2 regions of the Streptomyces sp. NBC_00691 genome follow, and region 1 is predicted to be linked to the other one. Evidence: predicted binding sites of a transcription regulator. Region 1 holds the regulator's gene; the other holds the start of a gene.
The links. Region 1 encodes HspR, which represses chaperone genes until heat shock. Its sites were predicted from a motif close to TTGAGNNNNNNNNNCTCAA; they were not measured.

Region 1 (7,948 bases):
GTCGCCTTCGTACCCGCGCGCAGCGACCGTCAGGTCGCCCTCGAACTCCGCCACGAGGGCCTCGTCCAGTACCTCGTCGGCGTCTTCGACCAGTTCTGGCTGCACGGCGTGCCGTGGGAGGACGAGATCCCCTACAGCCCCTCCGTGGACGGCATAGGCGGCGTCCAGCGCTCCATCGCCAAACTCCTCGTCGAGGGCCACGTCGACGAGGCCATCGCCCGCCGCCTCGGCATGAACGTGCGCACCTGCCGCGCCCACATCGCCAAACTCGCCGCCGCCCTCGGCAGCGGCAGCCGGGCCCAGCTCGGCTACCTGATCGCGCAGTCGGGCATCCTCGAGGGAGACAACTGACCAGCCGGACACCTGACCAGCGCCGAACGGGACAACTCGCCACCGTGTACGTACAGATCGACCTCGACGGGCCCGCGGGGACCCTCCGCGTCTCCGGGCACGACCTGCCCACCGCGGAGCTCGTACGGGCCCCCGGGGCCCGCCCCGACACCCACACGCCGATCGGCACCCGCAAGCCCGCCCTGCTCGCGCTGACGGTGGACGGGGAACCCGCCGTGATCAAGCCGGCCCGCGCCCGGCTGCTGCGCCGCTCCTACCGGGTGGACGTCCGCGTCCGCGGCGTCCGCTACCGGCTCGTCCCCTGCTCGCACGTGGACAGCCGGCTCACCCGGAACGGGAAGGCCCTCGGCACCCTGGAGTCCGCCGGGGACGGCAGGGTCGACGCCGACTGGGACCCGGCCGCCGCCCTCACCCCGCTCGACCACACCGTCGGCACCGCCCTCGCCGCCGCGTTCGGCACGGGGGCGGCGCCCTGGTGGGAGACGGTCGGCGACATCGTCGCGGAACTCATCCCGTAGGGACGTCACATGCCCGAGGCCCCCTTCCACAGCTGTGGAAGGGGGCCTCGGGCATACGGGAAGCGCTCGCCGCGCTCCCGGGGGCTACTCGCCGCGCTTCGGACGCCAGACCACCAGCGCGCTCGCCTGCTGCACGTCCTGGTACGGCACCAGGTCGCGCCGGTACGAGGCGTGCACCTGGGCCTCGCGCTGCCGCATCGCCGCCGCCGCGCCGTCGACGGCCGCCGACAGCTCCGCGATCCGGCTCTGCAGCGCCGCGACCTGGTTCTCCAGTTCGATGATGCGCTTGATCCCGGCCAGGTTGATGCCCTCGTCCTGCGACAACTGCTGCACCTGACGGAGCAGCTCGATGTCACGGGCCGAGTAACGCCGGCCACGGCCCGCCGTACGGTCCGGGGAGACCAGACCGAGACGGTCGTACTGACGGAGGGTCTGCGGGTGCAGACCGGAGAGCTGGGCCGCCACCGAGATGACGTACACCGGCGACTCGTCGGTCAGTTCGTACGGATTGCGTCGGCGCCCGTCCACCGGGTCACGCTCCCTTCGCGGCCTGGAACAGCTCCGCCCGCGGGTCCTCGGAGGCGGTCGCCTCGCGATAGGTCTCCAGGGCGTCACGTGCCTTGTCGTCCAGCTCCTTGGGCACCGCGACCTCGACCGTCACGAGCAGGTCGCCGCGCGTGCCGTCCTTGCGGACCGCGCCCTTGCCCCGGGCGCGCATGGTCCGGCCGTTCGGCGTGCCCGCGGGCAGCTTGAGGGTGACCGCGGGGCCCCCGAGGGTCGGGACCTTGATCTCGCCGCCGAGCGCGGCCTCCGTGAAGGAGACCGGCACGGTGACGGTGAGGTTGTCGTCCTTGCGGCCGAAGACCGGGTGGGTGTCGACGTGCACCACGACGTACAGATCGCCGTTCTGCCCGCCGCGCTCCCCCGGCGCCCCCTTGCCGCGCAGCCTGATCTTCTGGTTGTCGGAGACCCCCGCCGGGATGCGGACCTGCATGGTGCGGGAGGACTTGGCCCGGCCGCTGCCCTTGCAGACCTCGCAGGGGTTCTCGGCGATGAGGCCGCGGCCCTTGCAGTCGACGCACGGGTCGGTGAGCGAGAAGCCGCCGCCGCTGCCGCGCGAGACCTGACCGGTGCCGACGCAGGTCGGGCACACCCGGGGGGTGCCGTTCTTGTCGCCGGTGCCCGAACACGCCGTGCACGGCTGCTGGCTGGACATCCGCAGCGGTACGGTCGCGCCCTCGATGGCCTCGGTGAAGCTGAGCGTCACCTCGGACTCGATGTCCTGACCGCGCCGCGGCTGGGTACGGGTGCCCCCGCCGGCGCCGCGGTTGAACAGGCCGCCGAAGACGTCCCCGATCCCGCCACCGCCGCCGCCGAAGCCACCGCCCGCGCCGCCCTGGGTGCCTCCGAAGAGGTCACCCAGGTCGAAGTTGAACGAGCCGCCCGCCCCGGGGGCGCCGGCCCGGAAGCCGCCGTTCCCGAAGAGGGCGCGGGCCTCGTCGTACTCCTTGCGCTTCTTGGGGTCGCCGAGGATGTCGTTCGCCTCGGAGATCTCCTTGAAGCGCTCCTCGGCCTTGGCGTCGTTCTTGTTGGCGTCCGGGTGGTTCTCGCGGGCGAGCTTCCGGTACGCCTTCTTGATCTCGGCCTCGGTGGCGTCCTTGGGGACGCCGAGAACCTTGTAGTAGTCCTTCTCGACGAAGTCCTTCGTGCTCATCGACGTCCCTCCTTCCGGACTGCTCCGGGGTCTGTCACCGCTGTGTGGCTGGTGGCGCTACCCCTCCTCGGGGGCACCGCTCTCCTCGTCAGTGGACGACTTCGCGTCGTCCTTGGCCGGTGCCGCGCCCGGCTGGGGCTCGGCGACGGCCACGCGGGCGGGCCGGATGGTCCGCTCGCCGATCCGGTACCCGGGCTGCAGGATCGCCACGCACGTCGTCTCGGTGACGTCCGGCGCGTACGAGTGCATCAGGGCCTCGTGGATCGTCGGGTCGAAGGGCTCGCCCTCCTTGCCGAACTGCTGCAGACCCATCTTGGCGACGACGGTCTCCATCGATTCGGCCACCGACTTGAACCCGCCCACGAGCTCGCCGTGGTCCCGGGCCCGGCCGACGTCGTCGAGCACCGGGAGCAGGTCGCTCAGGAGGCTCGCGACGGCGATCTCCTTGACCGTGACCCGGTCCCGCTCCACGCGGCGGCGGTAGTTCTGGTACTCGGCCTGGAGCCGCTGGAGGTCCGCGGTGCGCTCCTCGAGCGCCTTGCGTGCCTGGTCCAGCTGCGCCAGCAGAGCGACGTCAGTAGCGTCCCCGGCCGGGGCCGCCCCCTCCGCCTTGTCGGCGGAAGCGGCGGCAGCGGCGGTCTCGGGCTCCTCGGGCGTGCCGTCGGCGGGGACTTCGGGCTTCTCCTCGAAGCCCGGGGTCTCCTCCGACATCAGACAGCGCCGCCCTTCGGCTTGTCCTCGTCCACGATCTCGGCGTCGACGACGTCGTCGTCGGCCTGGGCCTGCTGGCCGGCGCCGGCGTCGCCGCCCGCGGCCTGCGCGCCCTGGGCGTCGGCGTACAGCGCCTGGCCGAGCTTCTGCGAGACGGCCGCGACCTTCTCGGTGGCGGTGCGGATCTCGGCGGTGTCCTCGCCCTTGAGCTTCTCCTTCAGCTCGACGAGCGAGGCCTCGACCTCGGCCTTGACGTCACCGGGGACCTTGTCCTCGTTGTCCTTGAGGAACTTCTCCGTCTGGTAGACGAGCTGCTCGCCCTGGTTGCGGGACTCGGCGGCCTCGCGGCGACGGTGGTCCTCGTCCGCGTACTGCTCGGCCTCCTGGCGCATCCGGTCGACCTCGTCCTTCGGCAGCGAGGAGCCGCCGGTGACGGTCATCTTCTGCTCCTTGCCCGTGCCGAGGTCCTTCGCGGTCACGTGCATGATGCCGTTGGCGTCGATGTCGAAGGCGACCTCGATCTGCGGGACACCGCGCGGGGCCGGAGGCAGCCCGGTCAGCTCGAACATGCCGAGCTTCTTGTTGTACGCCGCGATCTCGCGCTCGCCCTGGTAGACCTGGATCTGCACGGACGGCTGGTTGTCCTCGGCCGTCGTGAAGATCTCGGACCGCTTGGTCGGGATCGTGGTGTTGCGCTCGATGAGCTTGGTCATGATGCCGCCCTTGGTCTCGATGCCGAGGGACAGCGGGGTCACGTCGAGGAGCAGGACGTCCTTGACCTCACCCTTGAGGACACCGGCCTGGAGCGCGGCGCCGATGGCGACGACCTCGTCCGGGTTGACGCCCTTGTTGGCGTCCTGACCGCCGGTCAGCTCCTTGACGAGCTCGGCGACGGCCGGCATACGGGTCGAACCACCGACGAGAACGACGTGGTCGATCTCGGAGAGGTTGATGCCCGCGTCCTTGATGACGTTGTGGAACGGCACCTTGCAGCGGTCGAGCAGGTCCGAGGTCAGCTGCTGGAACTGGGCTCGCGTGAGCTTCTCGTCCAGGTGCAGCGGGCCCTCGGCGGAGGCCGTGATGTACGGCAGGTTGATGGAGGTCTCGGTCGAGGACGAGAGCTCGATCTTCGCCTTCTCCGCGGCCTCGCGGAGACGCTGGAGAGCCATCTTGTCCTTGGCCAGGTCCACACCGTGGCCGTTCTGGAACTGCGTCACCAGGTAGTCGACGACGCGCTGGTCCCAGTCGTCGCCACCGAGGTGGTTGTCACCGTTGGTGGCCTTCACCTCGACGACGCCGTCGCCGATCTCCAGGAGGGACACGTCGAAGGTGCCGCCACCGAGGTCGAAGACGAGGATCGTCTGGTCGTCCTTGTCGAGGCCGTACGCGAGAGCGGCGGCGGTCGGCTCGTTGACGATGCGCAGGACGTTGAGGCCCGCGATCTCACCGGCCTCCTTGGTGGCCTGGCGCTCGGAGTCGTTGAAGTACGCCGGCACGGTGATGACCGCGTCGACGACCTTCTCGCCCAGGTAGGCCTCGGCGTCGCGCTTCAGCTTCTGCAGGATGAAGGCGCTCATCTGCTGCGGGTTGAAGTTCTTGCCGTCGATCTCGATCTTCCAGTCGGTGCCCATGTGGCGCTTGACCGACCGGATGGTCCTGTCGACGTTGGTGACGGCCTGACGCTTGGCCACCTCGCCGACGAGCACCTCGCCGTTCTTCGCGAAGGCGACGACGGACGGCGTGGTCCTGGCGCCCTCGGCGTTGGTGATGACGGTGGGCTCGCCGCCTTCCAGAACGCTGACGACGGAGTTAGTCGTGCCCAGGTCGATGCCGACCGCACGTGCCATTTCGATTCCTCCAGCTGACGTACTTGAGTGGATCTGGCTCAAGGATGCATGACTGTCCTCGATGAGTCAACAGACCTGAGCGGAGGAGGCTCAACTCTTCGCCCTTTATCTCGCTCATACGGCGGCCGGGCGCGCGTCGTTCACCGATCCGGCGGGGTGCCGCATGAGAGAGTCCGATGGCCCTATGTCGGGCAAACAAGGCATATCCCACGAATATCCCATGATTCTCGTTCGTCGCTCGGAAGGGTGTGGGGAATGACGGCCAAGCGCACGTTCGACGTCGTGGGCGGGCTCGCCCTCCTGGTCGCGCTGTCCCCGCTGCTCGCCGCCGTCGCCCTCTCGGTCGCCCTCGGCTCGGCCACCCCCGGCCGGGGCGTCCTGCGCCGCCGCACGGTGGCGGGCCTGGCGGGAGAGCCCTTCACGATGCTGACCTTCCGCAGCAGGAGCCCGCTGGCCGCGCTGCCGCTCCTCGTGCATGTCGTCGGCGGCCGGATGTCGCTGGTCGGACCGTGTCCCCTGACCCCCGGCCACCGCGAGTGCACGGGCGAGGGACGCCGCCGGCTCTCCGTACGCCCCGGGCTCACCGGCCCCTGGCAGATCAGCGGACGCTCGGACCTGCCGTGGGAGGAACGCGAGCTCCTCGACCTCCACTATGTGGACCACCACTGGCTGGGGATGGATCTGACGATCCTGGCGCGTACGCTTCCAGCAGTCCGCAGGCGTCGCGCGGCAAGGTTTGCCTGAGCGACACAGATCACCGCGAGCGCCGCTACAGCACGGGGCCCCGAACGGGTAATCTCAGCACGGACTCCATAAGTTACCGCTTAGTAGGCCCGCCCGAGGAGCCCCTCATGCAACTCGCCGCGATCATCGTGTCGATCGCCATCACGGTGGTGGCCGTCGCGCTGTTCGGTCGTGCCACCGTGCAGATCTACCGGTTCGTGCGCCTCGGGCAGCCCGTGCCCGCCGGCACCCGCACCGGCGACCCCACCCAGCGCACCGTGACCCTGGTCAAGGAATTCCTCGGCCACACCCGGATGAACCGCTGGGGCATCGTCGGCTTCGCGCACTGGTTCGTCGCGGTGGGCTTCTTCTCGCTGCTCCTGACGATCGTCAACGCCTTCGGCCAGCTCTTCCAGGCCGACTGGCTGATCCCGATCATCGGCGACTGGCTGCCGTACGAGATCTTCACCGAGTTCCTCGGTCTGATGACGGTCCTGGGCATCGTGACCCTCATCGTCATCCGGCAGCTCAGCAAGCCGACCAAGGCCGGCCGCAAGTCCCGCTTCGCGGGCTCCAAGACCGGACAGGCGTACTTCGTCGAGGCCGTCATCCTCATCGTCGGCCTCTGCATCATGACGCTGCGGGCCCTCGAAGGCGTCCAGCACCACGTCACCGGCTGGGAGCCGGGCTTCTTCGCCTCGTACCCGCTGATCGCGCTGCTCGACGGCCTGGACCTGAGCACGATCCAGTACCTGACCTACTTCTTCGCGTGCCTCAAGATCGTCACGTCCTTCACCTGGATGATCACGGTCTCGCTCAACACGAACATGGGTGTCGCCTGGCACCGCTTCCTCGGCTTCCCGAACATCTGGTTCAAGCGGAACGCCGACGGCTCCACCGCCCTGGGCGCGCTCCAGCCGATGACGACGGCGGGCAAGGAGATCGACTGGGAGGACCCGGCCGAGGACGCCGTCTTCGGTGTCTCCCAGGTCGAGCAGTTCTCCTGGAAGGGCATCCTCGACTTCTCCACCTGCACCGAGTGCGGCCGCTGCCAGTCGCAGTGCCCCGCCTGGAACACCGGCAAGCCCCTCTCCCCCAAGCTCCTCATCATGTCGCTGCGCGATCACGCGCACGCCAAGGCGCCGTACCTGCTCGCCGGCGGCGGCAAGGACATGGAGGGCAACGAGAAGGCCACCGAGGAGCAGCTCAAGGACGTCCCCGCGTCGGCGATCGCCGAGGCCGAGCGCCCCCTCATCGGCACCGCCGAGGAGAACGGCGTCATCGACCCCGACGTCCTGTGGTCCTGCACCACCTGCGGCGCCTGTGTCGAGCAGTGCCCGGTCGACATCGAGCACATCGACCACATCGTCGACATGCGCCGCTACCAGGTGATGATCGAGTCCGCCTTCCCCTCGGAGGCCGGCACGATGCTCAAGAACCTGGAGAAGAAGGGCAACCCCTGGGGTCTCGCCAAGAAGCAGCGCGTCGAGTGGACCAAGGAGGTCGACTTCGAGGTCCCGATCGTCGGCAAGGACGTCGAAGACCTCTCCGAGTTCGACTACCTCTACTGGGTCGGCTGCGCCGGCGCCCTGGAGGACCGGGCCAAGAAGACCACCAAGGCCTTCGCCGAGCTGCTGCACATGGCGGGCGTCAAGTTCGCGATCATGGGCGGCGACGAGAAGTGCACCGGTGACTCCCCCCGCCGCCTGGGCAACGAGCCGCTGTTCCAGCAGCTCGCCCAGGAGAACGTCGCGATGCTGAACATGGCGTTCGGCGAGGACGACGAGGACCCGGAGACGAAGAAGCCGAAGTCGGCGAAGCGGATCGTCTCGACCTGCCCGCACTGCTTCAACACCATCGCCAACGAGTACCCGCAGCTCGGCGGCGAGTACGAGGTCATCCACCACACCCAGCTGCTCCAGCACCTCATCGACGAGGGCAAGCTGGTCCCGGTGACCCCGGTCGACGGTCTGATCACCTACCACGACCCGTGCTACCTGGGCCGTCACAACAAGGTCTACACGCCGCCGCGCGAGATCATGTCCGCCGTCCCCGGCCTGCGCCAGCAGGAGATGCACCGCCAC
Region 2 (7,948 bases), 1.5 Mb from region 1:
GACGGGGCGCTCCGGACATGTCCCCGAGGCCGTCCAGGACCGTCCGGCTCCCGGGGCCCCTCCCGAGGGTCCTAGGAGCCGGACGTACCGAGCGGGAAGAGGGCGGTGAGCCGGGGGATCGCCACCCCCTCCGGACGAGACCCCCGGGCCTCGTCGCCCTCTTCCCACTCCCCCTCGGCGTCCCCGGGGAGCTCGTCCGCGAGCTTCTCGGCGCGCTCGTCCACGGCGTCGTCGAACTCCTCGCCGCCGTCGTCCTCCTGACCGGTCAGTTCGTCGTACGCGTCCTGCGCGACATAGTCCAGCCCCTCCCACTCCGGCCACTCGTCGTCGTCCCACTCGTCCCGGTGCCGGCCCACCAGGGCCCGGATCCCCGGCACGTCGGCCAGCGCGTCCGGGTCGGCGACGACCGAGTCGTACACCTTCCGCCCCTGCCCGACCAGCCAGAGGGTGAAGTAGTGGAAGCCGTCGTCGGTGCAGGCCCCGCTCTCGATCCGGTTCGCCGCCCGCCACACCGCGCGCGTGCCCGCGACGTCGCACGCGTCCTCGAGGCGCACCTGGAACTCCACGCTCTCGGCGGCCGGTCGCCGGAGCAGCTCCGTGCGCAGCCACTCCGTCCGCTCATCCGGGTCCCCGGTGCGGCGGCTCAACTCGTCGATGAGAGCCCAGAAGGCGTCTTCGTTCATGCGTACGAGCATGACACCCCCGGCTGACATCCGGGTGACGATTTACCTGCGAGTAATCGCACGTCCAGGGCATGACGGAGCGGGGTGCCCCGACCAGGGCACCCCGCTCCGTCGTCCGCGCCTGCGGGAGTTACGCCGCCGCCACTCCCACCGGCACCGTCGCCGGGGCCAGGGCGATCTCCAGGACCTGCCGGACGTCCGTCACCGGGTGGACCTCCAGCTTCTCCAGGATCTCGGCCGGGACGTCGTCCAGGTCGGCCTCGTTCCGCTTGGGGATCACGACCGTGGTGATGCCCGCCCGGTGCGCGGCGAGGAGCTTCTGCTTCACGCCGCCGATCGGGAGGACCCGGCCGGTGAGGGAGACCTCGCCGGTCATGGCCACGTCCGTACGGACCAGCCGACCGCTCAGCAGGGAGGCGAGGGCGGTCGTCATGGTGACGCCCGCGCTCGGACCGTCCTTGGGGACCGCGCCCGCGGGGAAGTGGATGTGCACGCCGCGGTCCTTCAGACCGGTGACGGGCAGCTCCAGTTCCGCGCCGTGCGAGCGGAGGAAGGAGAGCGCGATCTGCGCCGACTCCTTCATCACGTCGCCCAGCTGGCCGGTGAGCGTCAGCCCGGCCGCGCCGGTCTCGGGGTCGGCCAGCGACGCCTCGACGAAGAGGACGTCACCGCCCGCTCCGGTCACGGCGAGCCCGGTGGCGACACCGGGGACGGCGGTGCGCCGCTCCGCCGGATCCTGGGCCGACTCGGGCACGTGGTGCGGCCGTCCGATGAGCTCACGCAGATCGTCGGGGCTGACCGTGAACGGGAGTTCCCGGTCGCCCAGTTCGTGCTGGGCCGCGATCTTGCGGAGCAGCCGGGAGACGGCCCGCTCCAGGGTGCGTACGCCGGCCTCGCGGGTGTACTCGCCGGCCAGCCTGCGCAGGCTCGCGTCCTCCAGGACGACCTCGCCGGGCTCCAGGCCCGCGCGCTCCAGCTGCCGGGGCAGCAGGTGGTCGCGGGCGATGACGACCTTCTCGTCCTCCGTGTAGCCGTCGAGCCTGACGAGCTCCATGCGGTCGAGCAGGGCCTCCGGGATCGCTTCGAGGACGTTGGCCGTGGCCAGGAAGACGACGTCCGAGAGGTCGAGTTCGACCTCCAGGTAGTGGTCGCGGAAGGTGTGGTTCTGCGCCGGGTCGAGGACTTCGAGGAGGGCCGCCGCGGGGTCGCCGCGGAAGTCGGAGCCGACCTTGTCGATCTCGTCGAGCAGGACCACCGGGTTCATGGACCCGGCCTCCTTGATGGCGCGGACGATGCGGCCGGGCAGGGCGCCGACGTAGGTCCTGCGGTGGCCGCGGATCTCCGCCTCGTCCCGGACACCGCCGAGGGCGACCCGGACGAACTCGCGGCCCATCGCGTGCGCGACGGACTCGCCGAGCGAGGTCTTGCCGACACCGGGCGGGCCGACGAGGGCGAGGACGGCTCCGCCGCGGCGGCCGCCGACCACGCCGAGGCCGCGCTCGGCACGGCGCTTGCGCACCGCGAGGTACTCGGTGATCCGTTCCTTCACGTCGTCCAGGCCCGCGTGCTCGGCGTCGAGGACGGCGCGGGCGCCGCGGATGTCGTACCGGTCCTCGGTCCTCTCGTTCCACGGGAGTTCGAGGACGGTGTCCAGCCAGGTGCGGATCCAGGACCCCTCGGGGGACTGGTCGCTGGACCGCTCCAGCTTCTCGACCTCCTTGAGGGCCGCCTCGCGGACCTTCTCAGGCAGGTCGGCGGCCTCCACGCGGGCGCGGTAGTCGTCGGACTCGTCCGCCGCGTCCTTGCCGGACTCGCCGTTGAGGTCGCGGAGCTCCTTGCGGACGGCTTCGAGCTGGCGGCGGAGCAGGAACTCGCGCTGCTGCTTGTCGACGCCCTCCTGGACGTCCTTGGCGATGGTCTCGGCGACGTCCTGCTCGGCGAGGTGCTCGCGGAGCTGGGCGGTGGCGAGCCTGAGGCGGGCGACCGGGTCGGCGGTCTCCAGGAGCGCGACCTTCTGCTCGACGGTGAGGAAGGGCGAGTATCCGGAGTTGTCGGCGAGGGCTCCGACGCCGTCGATCTGCTGGACGCGGTCGACGACCTGCCAGGCACCGCGCTTCTTGAGCCAGCTGGTGGCGAGCGCCTTGTACTCCTTGATCAGGTCGGTGACCTGACCGGGCAGCGGTTCGGGCAGGGTCTCCTCGACGGTGCTGCCCTCGACCCAGAGGGCCGCGCCGGGTCCGGTCGTACCGGCGCCGATGCGCACGCGGCCGAGACCGCGGATCAGGGCGCCGGGGTCGCCGTCGGACAGTCGCCCGACCTGCTCGACGGTGCCCAGGACGCCGGTCCCGGCGTAGGTCCCGTCGACGCGGGGCACGAGCAGCACCCGCGGCTTGCCCGCTCCGGACCGCGCGGCGGCCTGGGCGGCCTCCACCGCGGCGCGCACGTCGTTGTCGGACAGGTCGAGCGGCACCACCATGCCGGGCAGCACGACCTCGTCGTCAAGCGGCAGTACGGGCAGAGTGAGCGGCACGGACGGCTTGGAGTCGGAAGCCATGATCTCCCCTTCGGCAGTCAAGTTGAGCTATGCCGACTCAATGCATGTGAGCCCATGAATGTTCCCGCACGCCCGTTCGCTCTGAGCGATCACCCTCCCGCAGGCCACTTTCGGCCGATGTAATGACTGCATGGATATCGCAGCTCTTACATCGGCGTGGGTGGCGGGCTGGGCCGTCTCCCGTGGCACCCCGACCGCCGTCGACGAGCCCTGGGGCCACCGGATCGAGGTGGGGCTGCCCCGGCACGTGGTACGGCATGTGCTGCCCGCCCCCGACGCGGCCACCGTCGGCGCGCTCTGCACCCGGCTGACCACCCCGTACAGCTGGCTCAAGATCATGGCGGGGCCCGAGGACGCGCGCGCGTGGATCACTGAGGGCTGGACGGTCCCCGACGACCCGGGGTTCATGATGATCAAGCCGCTGGACCCCGGCGCCCGGCCGGCCCCGCCCGAGGGGTACGCCCGGACCACCGAGGTCCGGGACGGTGTCATCCGGGTCCGCGTGCTGGCGCCCGACGGCACCCTCGCCGCCCGCGGCCAGATCGCCCCGACCGGGTCCACCGCCGTCGCCGACCAGATCGAGACCGATCCCGCGCACCGGCGGCGCGGACTCGGGGCCAACGTCATGCGCACCCTGGAGGCGGCCGCGGCGCAGGCGGGCGCCGAGACCGGGGTGCTCGCCGCGACCACGGACGGCCTCGCGCTGTACGACTCCCTCGACTGGCGCTACCAGGGACCGCTGACGGGCATCGTCCGGGACGGCGGCGGGGCCGAGGCCGGCTGACGGGCGGGGGGGGCGCGTACGGGGGCGGGGCCCGAAGCGATACGGGGGCGGGACCGGTCGGCGGTCGGTCGGCGGTCGGGGCCGGTCGGCGGAGGCGGTCGGGGCCGGTCGGCGGTCGGTCGGCGGTCGGCGGTCGGGGCCGAACCTGACCGTCCGGCTGCGCGCGGCACCCGTCACCCGGCATGCTCGGTCTATGGTGAGAGGCGTACGGGGCACGTGGTGCGGGACCCTGCTTCTGGTCGGGGTCCTGGTCGGCGGTACGAGCGGCTGCGGGGCGGACACGCCGCCCGCGCCGGGCGGGTCCCCGTCGGGGACGAGCGGACCGGCCGAGCCGGGCGCCCCGACGACGACCGCGCCCCCGGGCGCGACGGCGACCCCGGGAGCCACCACGGCGCCGGGCTCCCCCACGGCTCCCGACTCCCCCACGGCGGACCCCCGCCCCTCCGAGGTCCTTGTCCAGGTCGTCGTCAACGGCGGCCTCGCCGGTGTCCGCAACACACTGGTCGTCCACTACGACGGCTCGTGGACCAGCCGCTCCGGCACCGAGGCGCCCCGCACCGGACGTCAGACCCCCGCCGAGGCCGCCGAGCTACGGGCCGCTCTGGAGGACCCCGCGTACGCCCGGGTCCCCGAGCGGCCGACGGGCGACCCGGTCGTCGACGGCTTCCAGTACTACGTGACGTACCGCCACCGCCTCGTCGTCTCGGCCGACGGCGAGCGCCCGGCGGCGCTCCAGCGGGTCTTCTCCGCCCTCCCGGAGGGCGGCCCGCCCACGAACCCCTGAGTCCCGGAGAACCGAACCGGGGCACGCGCGCGATAGAGAAGGCGTGAGACTGTCGCACCCCGCACGGGGAGGCCCCTCCGGGGGCGACGAGGACGACACGGCGCTGCTGCGCGCGGTCGCCCGGGGGGACTCCGGGGCGCTCGCCGTGCTGTACGACCGGCACGCCGGCTGGCTGCACGCGCGCCTCGCCCGGCGCTGCCAGGACGAGGAGACCGTACGGGAGGTCCTCCAGGACACCTTCGTCACGATCTGGCGCTCGGCCGGCGGCCACCGGGGCCGCGGCGAGGCCGGCGGCTGGATCTGGGTGATCGCGGCCCGGCGCCTGGTGGACGCGCAGCGGGCCCGGGCCCGCGCGGACCGCGTCGTGGAACGGGCGGCCGAACACGCCGCCGTGCCCTCGGAGCCGTCCGCCGCCGCGTCCTCCGCCGAGGACCGGGTGCTCGCCGGACTGGAGTACGGGGAGGTGGGCGCGGCCCTCGACCGGATCTCGCCCGAACTCGCCGAGGTCCTGCGGGCGACCGTCGTCGACGGCCTGACGACCCGCGAGACCGCCCGGCTGCTCGGCATACCCGAGGGCACGGTGAAGACCCGTGCCCTGCGCGCCCGCCGCGAACTGCGCGCCGCGCTCGGGTCGGCCCAGCCCGGCGGCCCCCACGCCCTGGGAGGCACCGCATGACGACATCGCGCCCCCGCGCGGACGGCCCCGGCCTCCCCTGGCACGTCTCCGACGCCCTGGCGCGCCGGTACGCCGACGGGTCCGCCGCCGAGACCGACGCCTGGTCGCTGGAGAAGCACGTCGAGTCCTGCGGGGACTGCGCGGGCCGCGTCTCGGCCGCCGTACGGGCCGGAACGGCCGGGCCGGTGCTCGCGAGCGTCCGCGCCGAACTGCTCGCCTCCCTCGGGCCCGGCCGGGCGAAGGAGGGCGCACGGAGCCCCCGCCCGGGGACCGCCTCCGGACCCCGACCCGTGCCCGTGCCCGCACCCACCGCGTCCCCCGAACCCCGACCCGCACCCGCACACCCCCGACGCCGGTTCGCAGCCGCCGTGTCCCCCGGGCGCAGGCCCGGGCCGGCCGCGCACACCCCCACCCCCCTCGGCCGGTGGGCACGGCTCTGGTGGGCCGTCGGGCCCGCGCTCCGCGGATCCTGGGTGGTCGCCGTGCTGCTGGTCGTCGGCGGGGCCTACGGGCTCGCCCACGGAGCCGGGGTCCAGGGGGCGCGGAGTCTGCTGCTCGCGCTCTCGCCCGTCCTCCCGCTCGCCGGTGTCGCCGTCTCGTACGGACGTCACGCCGACCCGATGCACGAGATCACCGCCTCCACCCCGTCCGGCGGGCTTCGGCTCCTGCTCACCCGTACCGCCGCCGTCCTCGCCGTCTGCGTACCGCTGCTGACCGCGGGCGGTGCGCTGCTGCCGCCGGTGGCCGGTTTCCCGGGTGCCGCCGCCTGGCTGCTCCCCGGCCTGGCGCTGACCCTGGCCACGCTCGCGCTCGGCTCGTTCGTGGGCTGCCGGGCGGCGGCCGCGACGCTCGGCGGCGGGTGGCTGCTCGCCGTCGCCGGCCCGCTGCTCGGGCCCGTGGACACGGCCGCTTCGGCCACCGCGCTGGCCCCGTACTTCTCCGGCGCCGCCGCCCAGGGGGGGTGGGCCGCCGCCGCGCTGGCCTGCGCGGCCCTCCTCGCGCTGCGGCGCCGCTCCTTCGACCACCTGGAGTCCCGGTGAACGTCTCGACCGCCGTCGCGGTGAGCGGACTGACCGTCCGCCATCGCCGTACCGTCGCCCTCGACCGGCTCGACCTGTCCCTCGGTCCCGGCGTCCACGGCCTGCTCGGGCCGAACGGCGCCGGCAAGACCTCCCTCATCCGGGTCCTCGCGACCGTCGCCGCACCGTCCTCCGGCCGGGTGGAGCTGCTCGGCGGGGACGCCACCAGCCACCGTGAACGGACCGGCATCCGGCGCCGGCTCGGCTATCTGCCGCAGGACTTCGGCTACTACCCGTCCTTCACCGTGCGGGAGTTCGTGGCCTACGTCGCCTGGCTCAAGGAGGTGCCGGCCGACCGTGTCCCGGCGGCCGTGGAGCACGCGGTGACACGGGTCGGGCTCGCCGACCGCATCGACGTGCGGATGAAGACGCTGTCGGGCGGCATGGTCCGGCGCGCGGGGATCGCCCAGGCCATCGTGAACGAACCGGAGCTGCTGCTGCTCGACGAACCGACCGCCGGTCTCGATCCCGAGCAGCGGGTCGACTTCCGGTCGCTGTTGCGGGAGTTGGGCACCGAGGCGACGGTGGTGGTCTCCACGCACCTGGTGGAGGACGTGGCCGCGGCCTGCACCGGCGTCGCCCTCATCGAGTCGGGCCGCCTCGCCTTCCAGGGCTCGACGGCCGAACTCACCGCGCTCGGCGGGGAGCCCGCCGACGGGAACGACTCCACGACGCATGCCGTCGAGCGGGGCTACACGGTCGCCCTGCGTGCCCATCGCGCCACCTCGGACACCTCGGACACCTCGACCACCCCAGATACGTCGGACACCGCGGACACCGCGGAGGGAGCGCTCCGGTGACCACCACCCTCACCCCTCCCCCGCCCCGCGCCGCCGGGCGGGCCGCCCGCGGGACGAAGCCCGTTCTCATCGAGCTGCGTCGCGGGCTCGGCCCCTGGACCGGCCTCGCCGTCCTGCTCACCGTCCTCGTCACGATGTACGGCAAGGCACCCGGCTGGCAGGGCCGTTGGGCCGATGCCACGAACCTGCTGCACGTGGCCGCCGGGCTGCTCGCCGGGCCGCTCGCGCTGGCGGCGGGCTGCTGGCAGGGCGGCCGGGACCGCCGCCGCGGCACGCTGGACCTCTGGGAGTCCGCACCCCGCCCGCCGCTCCGCCGTCTGTTCGTGGCGGTCGCCCCGTCGGCGCTCTGGCCGGCCGCGGGCGTGCTCCTCGGCGACGCCGTCTGTCTCCTCGCCACCTGGCCGTACGCCTCCGGCGGCCGTCCCTTCCTCGAACTCCTCGCCGCCGACGCGGTCGCCGTCGCCGCCCTCGGCGCGTTCGGCCATGTCGTGGGGCGTACGGTCCGCTGGCGGCTGACGGCCCCGCTCCTGGGCATCGCCGGGTACGTGGCGCTGGGGGTCGGCGCGTACAGCCAGGGCCCGGCCCGCT

Region 2: lon (endopeptidase La) is a predicted target of HspR. The motif match lies at 3,260-3,278, and genes of this name have one in related genera.

The regions. Positions count from the first base shown of each region.
Region 1 is NZ_CP109007.1:3,892,126-3,900,073, forward strand. Features, by position in the region: gene OG392_RS17455 (helix-turn-helix transcriptional regulator) at 1-351, shown strand, start outside; gene OG392_RS17460 (hypothetical protein) at 396-869, shown strand; gene OG392_RS17465 (heat shock protein transcriptional repressor HspR) at 954-1,397, opposite strand; gene dnaJ (molecular chaperone DnaJ) at 1,402-2,583, opposite strand; gene grpE (nucleotide exchange factor GrpE) at 2,641-3,294, opposite strand; gene dnaK (molecular chaperone DnaK) at 3,294-5,141, opposite strand; gene OG392_RS17485 (sugar transferase) at 5,397-5,885, shown strand; gene OG392_RS17490 ((Fe-S)-binding protein) at 5,993-7,948, shown strand, end outside.
Region 2 is NZ_CP109007.1:5,418,362-5,426,309, reverse strand. Features, by position in the region: gene OG392_RS24740 (DUF4240 domain-containing protein) at 72-683, opposite strand; gene lon (endopeptidase La) at 814-3,237, opposite strand; gene OG392_RS24730 (GNAT family N-acetyltransferase) at 3,368-4,021, shown strand; gene OG392_RS24725 (hypothetical protein) at 4,215-4,805, shown strand; gene OG392_RS24720 (RNA polymerase sigma factor) at 4,849-5,481, shown strand; gene OG392_RS24715 (zf-HC2 domain-containing protein) at 5,478-6,521, shown strand; gene OG392_RS24710 (ABC transporter ATP-binding protein) at 6,518-7,360, shown strand; gene OG392_RS24705 (hypothetical protein) at 7,357-7,948, shown strand, end outside.